2 regions of the Pseudomonas spartinae genome follow, and region 2 is predicted to be linked to the other one. Evidence: riboswitches for the same ligand, from Rfam matches in the RefSeq annotation. Region 2 holds a riboswitch; the other holds the start of a gene.
What was found. A riboswitch is a leader RNA that binds a small molecule or an ion and turns the genes downstream of it on or off. The one in region 2 is predicted to bind cobalamin.
Positions count from the first base shown of each region.

Region 1 (4,358 bases), on a different contig from region 2:
GGGCTTCGCGGTGCCGGCAGGTTTCGCCTGGCGCAAGCCGGGCATGCGTCGCGAGTACCTGCGGGCACGCCTGGAGCAGGGGCGGGTGGTGCCCTACGCCAATCAGAGTTCAGGCGTGCTGCTTAGCGCCGCCTGGGCCGAAGGGCTGGCCGAGGTGATGGAAGGCAGCACGCTGGCCGAGGGGGATATGCTGCGCTTTATCCCGCTGAGCGAGATTCTCGGCTAGCGCCTGAGTTGCCCGGCCGTGCGAACGGTCGGGCGCTTTAGATTGCGTGGCGAAACTACTGGGTCACATTTATAACGATAGAATTTGCAAATGAGCCTTATAGCGGGCATATTCGCCAGCTTGTAAATTCAATCGACACGGTCGTGCCCATGCTAAGACGCTTCGCACCCCTCGTGCCTCTTGCACTCACAGCCTTTCTCGCTGCCTGCGCCGGCCACGCGCCGCAACCGCAGATCGGCGAAGCCGCGGTCGAGCCAGTTGCTCGTCCGCTCTCCCAGCAGGTCGAGCCTGAGCCTGCCGACGATGAAATCGCCGCGCTGACCGACGACAAACCCTACGAAATGCCGCAGTTGGCTGACAGTCTGCTCGACCTCGGGCGTTCGCTGATCGGTACGCGTTATCGCTATGGCGGCACTTCGGTGCAGTCCGGTTTCGATTGCAGCGGTTTCGTGGGTTACCTGTTCCGCAAGGAAGTTGGTCTCGAACTGCCGCGTTCGACCCGTGAGTTGATCAAGCTGGCCGCGCCCAAGGTGGCGCGCGCCGATCTGGAGCCGGGTGATCTGATTCTGTTCAACGACCGTGGCCGTGGTCGCGTCAGCCATGCCGGCATCTACCTGGGCGATGACCAGTTCATCCACTCCAGCAGCAGCCGCAGCGGTGGTGTGCGTATCGACAGCCTGGACGACAGCTACTGGAACCGCAGTTACCTGCAGGCCAAGCGCGTCCTGGCACTGGCTCCGGTGGAAGAGCAGGTCGCCGCCAAGCGCCACAACTGATGGGTCACGGCGTAACCCAAGGGTTGCGCCGTTCGTCGTGAATCGGCAGAGTAGAGCGCACTCAGGCTCTGGATCGCCTCGCTTATGCCCGTCACGACCCGTGTTGCCCTCATTTCTCTCGTGCTGCTGCTGAGTGCCTGTAGCAGCCGCGCACCTTCTCCTCAGCCGACCTATATTCCTCCGGTGTCTTCTTCCGCCTATCAGGGCGGTACTGATGATGTGTTGTTTCGCGCGCTGGGGTTGGTCGGCACGCCTTATCGCTATGGCGGTAACACGCCAGAGGGTGGCTTCGACTGCAGTGGTCTGATCGGCTATGTATACCGCGATGCTGCGGGTATCCGCCTACCGCGCTCGACCCGCGAGCTGAGTGCGATGCGCACTCCGGACGTTCGCCGCGATGCGCTGCAAAGCGGTGATCTGGTGTTCTTCGCCACCAATGGCGGGCGCGCTGTCAGTCACGCCGGTATCTACGTCGGCGAGGGGCGTTTCGTACATGCGCCGTCCACGGGCGGTACGGTGCGTCTGGACAGTCTCGACAACGTCTACTGGCAGCGTGTCTACCTCGATGCCAAGCGTGTGATCACGCCCGAGCTTGCCCGCAATCCCTGACCAGCCATGGCCGAGCCCATTCGCCTGCCGCCTCAGCCCGAGGCTTGCGAGCTGTGCGCACGGCCGGTTGCGCTGACGCGTCATCATTTGATTCCCAAAGCACTGCACGACAAGGCCTACGTGCAGAAACGCTTCGCTCGCCACGCGCGGATCACGGCCACGCTCTGGGTCTGTCGCGCCTGCCATAACCAGATTCACCGGTTGTTCAGCGAAAAGGAGCTGGCGCTGACCTATAACAGCCGCGACGCGCTGCTGGGTGATGAGCGTCTGCGTACCTTCGTCGAGTGGCTGGCCACCAAACCGGCGGGCTTCACGCCCAGGCATTGAGCGGTCTCGGCGTTGACGCGCAGGGCTGCCAGCCTCTACCCTGCGCGCCTTGCTTCAGGTGCCCCGAGTTGCCGTCAAGCGCGCATGAGGGGTGAAACAGGGAAGCCGGTCCGAATGCCGGCGCTGCCCCCGCAACGGTAGGTGAGTCAAACACCGCTCACGCAGTCTGCAACGCCACTGTGCTCTGCACGGGAAGGCGCGGTGTCGAGCCTTTGGGTTCACTCACGAGCCCGGAGACCGGCCTGTCGCAATTTCACGGCATCGCGGAGGGCGTTGTCCGGCCGACGCTCCGGTTTCCCGGGGTGTGGGTGTTTCCTGTCTTCCGCTCGCCTGACCAGCCATTGGCGCCTGGGTGAGAACGTGCGGATCATCGCGACCTGCTTTCTCATCGCCGCTCATGCTGTTTAACCAACAGCAGACGCGGGTGCCTGATGTACAGGAGCACAGCATGAACGAGTCCAGCGAACGCGATGCCCGCCACAAGGCGCGCATGCAGCGCAAGAAAGCCCTGATCGACGAGAAGATCGCCCAGGCTCAGGACGAATACGGCCTGCTGCTGGTGCACAGCGGTAATGGCAAGGGCAAGAGCAGCAGCGCCTTCGGCATGGTCGCGCGCGCCCTCGGTCATGGCCTCCGGGTCGGCGTGGTGCAGTTCATCAAGGGCGCTGCCAGCACCGGTGAGGAAACCTTCTTCAGGCGCTTTCCCGAAGAGGTCAGCTACCACGTCATGGGCGAGGGCTTTACCTGGGAAACCCAGGATCGTCAGCGGGATATCGCCAAGGCGCAGGAAGCCTGGGCTGTGGCCCAGCGCCTGCTCAGCGACGAGTCCGTCGGCCTGGTCGTGCTGGACGAGCTGAACATCGCCCTCAAGCATGGCTACCTCGAACTGGACGCGGTGCTGGCCGATATCGAGGCCCGGCCGCTGCTGCAGCATGTGGTGGTGACGGGCCGTGGCGCCTTGCCGGGGATGATCGAGGCGGCCGATACGGTCACCGAGATGAGCCTGGTCAAACATGCCTTCAAGTCCGGGGTTAAGGCTCAGAAGGGCGTCGAATTCTGATGGCTGCACGTCACTGCCCGGCACTGTTGATTGCCGCCCCGGCCTCCGGCCAGGGCAAGACCACCGTGACTGCCGCCCTGGCGCGCCTGCATACGCGCCAGGGGCGGCGAGTGCGGGTATTCAAGTGCGGTCCGGATTTTCTCGATCCGATGATCCATGCCCGTGCCAGTGGCGCGCCGGTGTACCAGCTCGATCTGGCCATGGTCGGTGAGGGCGAGAGCCGTCGATTGTTGTGGCAGGCCGCAGGCGAGGCCGATCTGATTCTCATCGAAGGGGTGATGGGGCTGTTCGATGGCAAACCCTCGGCGGCCGATCTGGCGCGTCGTTTCGGCGTGCCGGTGCTGGCGGTGATCGATGGCGCAGCAATGGCGCAGACCTTCGGTGCGCTGGCCCATGGCCTGGCCACCTTCCAGCCAGACCTGCCTTTTGCCGGCGTGCTCGGTAACCGCGTGGCCAGCACCCGTCATGGCGACATCCTACGCGATGCATTGCCGCCCAGCATTCGCTGGTTCGGCGCCTTGCCGCGTAGCGCTGCGGTGGAACTGCCCAGTCGTCACCTGGGCCTGGTGCAGGCAGACGAGCTGGCTGATCTGGACGCGCGCCTGGATGCCGCTGCCGATGCGCTGGCAGCTACCGCCGACGTTGATCTGCCGCCGGCAGTGAGTTTTGCCGCGCCGGTGATTGAGCCGCCACCTGAGCTGCTGGCCGGAGTTCGTATCGGCGTGGCGCGTGACGCGGCGTTCGCCTTTCTTTATCAGGCCAACCTCGACCTGCTGCACGCACTCGGGGCCGAGCTGCATTTCTTCTCGCCACTGAGCGACCGCACGTTGCCTGACGTGGACAGCCTTTATCTGCCGGGCGGTTATCCCGAGCTGTACCTGTCCGAGCTGGAGGGCAATCAGGCCATGGCTGACGCGATTCGTGCCCATCACCGGGCCGGCAAGCCGCTGCTCGCCGAATGTGGCGGCATGCTCTACTTGCTCGATGAGCTGCGTGACAAACAGGGCGCCAGTGGGCGCATGCTCGGTCTGCTCAGCGGCAGCGCGGCATTGCAGGCCCGCCTGACGGCTCTGGCCCTGCAGGAGGTGACGTTGCCGGAGGGTGAGCTGCGCGGCCACAGTTACCACCACTCGCGGCTGGAAAGTCCATTGCAGCCACTGGCGCTCGGCCGCTGCCCGAATGGCAAACCAGTGGCCGAGGCGGTGTACCGCCTGGGTCGACTCACCGCCAGCTATATCCACTTCTACTTGCCGTCCAACCCGGAGGCAGCCGCTGCGCTGTTGCGTCCGTGACCGACCACGCTTTCAGTCTTGAGGAGCGCGCCGCGGTGTACCGCGTCATCGCCGAGCGCCGTGACATG
Region 1 covers NZ_CBDAMB010000006.1:43,149-47,506, reverse strand. The annotation lists gene ACN8M7_RS14485 (molybdopterin molybdotransferase MoeA) at 1-226, shown strand, start outside; gene ACN8M7_RS14480 (C40 family peptidase) at 376-1,002, shown strand; gene ACN8M7_RS14475 (NlpC/P60 family protein) at 1,087-1,611, shown strand; gene ACN8M7_RS14470 (hypothetical protein) at 1,618-1,938, shown strand; cobalamin riboswitch at 1,978-2,198, shown strand; gene cobO (cob(I)yrinic acid a,c-diamide adenosyltransferase) at 2,387-2,998, shown strand; gene ACN8M7_RS14460 (cobyrinic acid a,c-diamide synthase CobB) at 2,998-4,290, shown strand; gene bluB (5,6-dimethylbenzimidazole synthase) at 4,287-4,358, shown strand, end outside.
Region 1: it holds a riboswitch for cobalamin, as region 2 does, so the genes downstream of both, cobO (cob(I)yrinic acid a,c-diamide adenosyltransferase) here and ACN8M7_RS21660 (TonB-dependent receptor domain-containing protein) in region 2, are expected to answer to the same signal.

Region 2 (4,358 bases):
GTCGGCCATCAGGCCTACCCGCACAAGATCCTCACCGGCCGCCGTGAGCGCATGGGCAGCCTGCGCCAGAAGGACGGCCTGGCCGCCTTCCCACGGCGCGGCGAGAGCGAGTACGACACCTTCGGCGTCGGCCACTCCAGCACCAGCATCAGCGCGGCACTGGGCATGGCCATCGCCGCCCGTCTGAAGGGCGAGAAGCGCAAGAGCGTAGCGGTGATCGGCGACGGCGCACTGACCGCCGGCATGGCCTTCGAGGCGCTCAACCACGCCACCGATGTCGGCGCCAACATGCTGGTGATCCTCAACGACAACGACATGTCGATCTCCAAGAATGTCGGCGGCCTGTCCAACTACCTGGCCAAGATCATCTCCAGCCGCACCTACGCCAGCATGCGCGAGGGCAGCAAGAAGATCCTCTCGCGCCTGCCCGGCGCCTGGGAAATCGCGCGCAAGGTCGAGGAACACGCCAAGGGCATGCTGGTGCCCGGCACCCTGTTCGAGGAACTGGGCTGGAACTACGTCGGCCCCATCGACGGCCACGACCTGCCCACGCTGCTGGCCACCCTGCGCAATATGCGCGACCTCGATGGCCCGCAGTTCCTGCATGTGGTGACCAAGAAGGGCAAGGGCTTCGCCCCGGCCGAGGCCGACCCCATCGGCTATCACGCCATCACCAAGCTGGAACCGGTGACCCCGGTCGCCGCGCCGAAGAAGCCAAGCGGCCCGAAATACTCCAACGTGTTCGGCCAGTGGCTATGCGACATGGCCGCCGCCGACAACCGCCTGGTCGGCATCACCCCGGCGATGAAGGAAGGCTCCGATCTGGTGGCCTTCAGCGAGCGCTTTCCCGATCGTTACTTCGACGTGGCGATTGCCGAGCAGCACGCCGTAACCCTGGCCGCCGGCATGGCCTGCGAAGGCGCCAAGCCAGTGGTAGCGATCTACTCCACCTTCCTCCAGCGCGCCTATGACCAACTGATTCACGACGTGGCCGTGCAGCACCTCGACGTGCTGTTCGCCATCGACCGCGCCGGCCTGGTCGGCGAAGACGGCCCGACCCACGCCGGCAGCTTCGACCTCTCCTACCTGCGCTGCATCCCCGGCATGCTGGTGATGACCCCGAGCGACGAGAACGAGCTGCGCCGCATGCTCACCACCGGCCACCTGTTCGACGGCCCGGCCGCCGTGCGCTACCCGCGCGGCACCGGCCCCAACGCGCCGCTCGATGCTGGCCTGGCGCCGCTGGAGATCGGCAAGGCAGTGGTGCGCCGCCAAGGCAAGGGCGTCGCCCTGCTGGCCTTCGGCGTGCAACTGGCCGAAGCCCTGCGCGTCGGTGAAACCCTGGACGCCACGGTGGTCGACATGCGCTTCGTCAAACCACTGGACGAAGCCCTGCTGCGCGAACTGGCAAGCAGCCACGCGCTGCTGGTGACCATCGAGGAAAACAGCATCATGGGCGGCGCCGGCAGTGCGGTCAGCGAATTCTTCGCCGCCGAGAACCGCCAGGTAGCGATGCTGCACCTGGGTCTGCCGGACTACTACGTCGAACACGCCAAGCCGAGCCAGATGCTCGCCGAATGCGGCCTGGACGACGCCGGTATCGAACGCGCCGTACGTGAGCGCCTCGCCCTCCTGCAGGCCTGAGCATGAAGCCCGCTCATCGCTAAATGAGCGGCGCTTGCTTGTGATTCATATGCGCGCGCACTAAGGTGCGCGCCATTCATGTTCCGCCAGGGTGCGCTGCGCAAGCGGCGTTAAACGGGAAGTCGGTGCGATGCCGACGCTGCCCCCGCAACGGTAATCGATGGCAAGCGCTGAGCTTGCGCCGCGTCCAACAGCCACTGGGCCCAGCCTGGGAAGGCGGACGCGGGTCGACAGCCCGGAGACCGGCCAAGGCGGTGCGACTGGTGTTGCGGAGGGCGACACGGTCAAGCGCTGCCCTGCCTGCGCTTGCGTCTACCCTCCTCGAACGTCTGCCGACCGTTGAGGAAAGAGAATGAAACTGTCCCGTCTGGCTCTGGCCATCGCCGTCATGCCTGGTCTTTCGCTGGCCGCCGAGCCCTATGTCGCCGAGCCGCTGATCGTCACCTCCGGACGCCTGGCCGAACCGCAAGCGCAGACCACTGCGGCCACGACCGTGTTCGAGCGGGACGATATCGAGCGTCTGCAGGTCAGCAGCGTCGCCGAGTTGCTGGAGCGTGTGCCAGGTCTCAGCATCGTCCGCACCGGTGGTGCTGGCAGCCAGACGGGCGTTTTCCTGCGCGGTACCAGCACAGCACAAACCCTGGTGCTGGTCGACGGCCAACGTATCGCGGCGGCCTCCAGTGGCACCAGCAGCCTGGAGTTCCTTGCCCCGGAGCAGATCGAGCGTATCGAGGTAGTACGTGGAGCGCGTTCGGCACTCTATGGTTCGGACGCCATTGGCGGCGTGATTCAGATATTCACCCGCCAGGCCGATGGCCAGGGCCTCAAGCCTTACGCGCGCCTGGCGGCTGGCAGTGACAGCACCTACCAGCGCAGCCTCGGTCTCTCCGGCGGCGACGAGCGCACCCGTTTTCATCTGGGCGCAGCCCTGGACGAGACCGCCGGCATCGACGCCACTCGAGACGGTTTCGGCGCCAATGGCGACGACGATGCCTACCGCAACCGCTCGCTCAGCCTGAATCTGTCGCACCGATTCAATGACGATCTGCAGGTCGGGCTCAGTGCTCTCGATCAGCGTGGCCAGGTGGAGTACGACGATGTCTTTACCGGCCTGCTGCCGACAACGGACTTCCAGGTCAGCAGCCTTTCCGGGTTCATCGACGGCCGCCTCAACGAGCGCTGGAGCAGCCGCCTGGAAATGGGTCACAGCAAAGACCAGCGCGACACGGGTGATGACTCACCGGCAGCGCCAGACTATTCATTCTTTACGTACACCACCTATCGCGACTCGGCGAGCTGGGTGAATACCCTGACCCTCACCGACCACCAGCAAATTCTGACTGGCGCCGACTGGTATGAGGATCGCCTGCAAAGCAGCGCGGACTTCGCGGAGGATTCACGCTGGAACCGTGCGGCCTTCGTGCAACACCGTTACACCGGCGACACCTTCTCGACCGAGCTGGGATTGCGCCACGACGATAACCAGCAGTTCGGCAGCGAAAACACCTGGAACGCGGCACTGACCCTACCTCTTAACAGTGCCAACGACCTGATTCTGTCGTACAGCGAAGGTTTCCGAGCGCCGACCTTCAACGATCTCTACGATCAGTGGTACGGCAACCCCGACCTCGCGCCGGAACGCTCCAAGAGCTACGAGCTGCAATGGCGCAGCCGCTACAGCAACACAGGATCGTTGCAGGCTTCCGTGTATCGAACTGATATCGAGGACGCCATCGTCCTGGATCAGAACTTCATTCCACAGAACGTCCAGACAGCCCGGATTCATGGCTTCGAAGCTGCCGTACAGCAGGAACTGTTCGGTTGGCAGAGCAGTCTCGCTCTAGCCCTGACCGACCCGCGTGACCGCGCCAACGGCCATACCCTGCAACGCCGCGCCAAACGCACGTTGAACCTGGACCTCGACCGCCGCTTTGGCGATGTGTCGGTGGGCGCAGGCTGGCGTGCAATCAGTGGCCGCTACGACGATGCCGACAACGAGATCGAAATGAGCGGCTACGGTCTGCTAAGCCTGCGCGCCGCCTGGCAGGCCAATGAGGAACTGGGGCTGAGCCTGAAGCTGGATAATCTGCTGGACAAGGATTACGCAGAAGCGACCTACAGCACAGCCAATGGCCGTTTCGGCTACAACAGCGCCGGGCGTACCGCGCTTTTCGCCGTAACCTGGACGCCGCAACTCTGACCTTGGCGCGTACGGCGCATCCTACGACCGCTGTAGGGCGCCCCGGGCGCGTCGCCTGAGAAGGGCTACCGTGCCCCCGCCATCCGCTCGCAGAGCTTCTGGATGGCCCCGAGCATCTGCCGGCTGGGCCGCTCCAGGCCCTTGTCCGGCACAGCCCAGACCTGTCCCAAGCGCACGGCATGCACCTGCGGCCAGGCTTGCCAGGCGCTCAGTTCGGCATTGCTGCCACCCAGAATCACGTCCGGGTCACGCGCCAGCACCGCCTCCACGCTGACCTGCGGCGCCGGTTGCGGCAGGTCGGCGAACAGGTTGCGCGCTCCGCAGACGTGCAAGGCGTCGCCGATCAGCTGCTCACCGCCGATGGTGTAAAGCGGTTGGTGCCAGATCTGATAGAACACCTTCAGCGGCTGCTCACGCCGATAGCGCTGGCGCAGCGCGGTCAGTTCGGCCCGATACTCGGCGGCCAGGCGCTCGCCCTGCTCTGCCCGACCAATGCGCTGGCCAATGCGCACGA
Region 2 covers NZ_CBDAMB010000012.1:55,139-59,496, forward strand. The annotation lists gene dxs (1-deoxy-D-xylulose-5-phosphate synthase) at 1-1,644, shown strand, start outside; cobalamin riboswitch at 1,717-1,909, shown strand; gene ACN8M7_RS21660 (TonB-dependent receptor domain-containing protein) at 1,997-3,844, shown strand; gene ACN8M7_RS21665 (cobalamin-binding protein) at 3,910-4,358, opposite strand, start outside.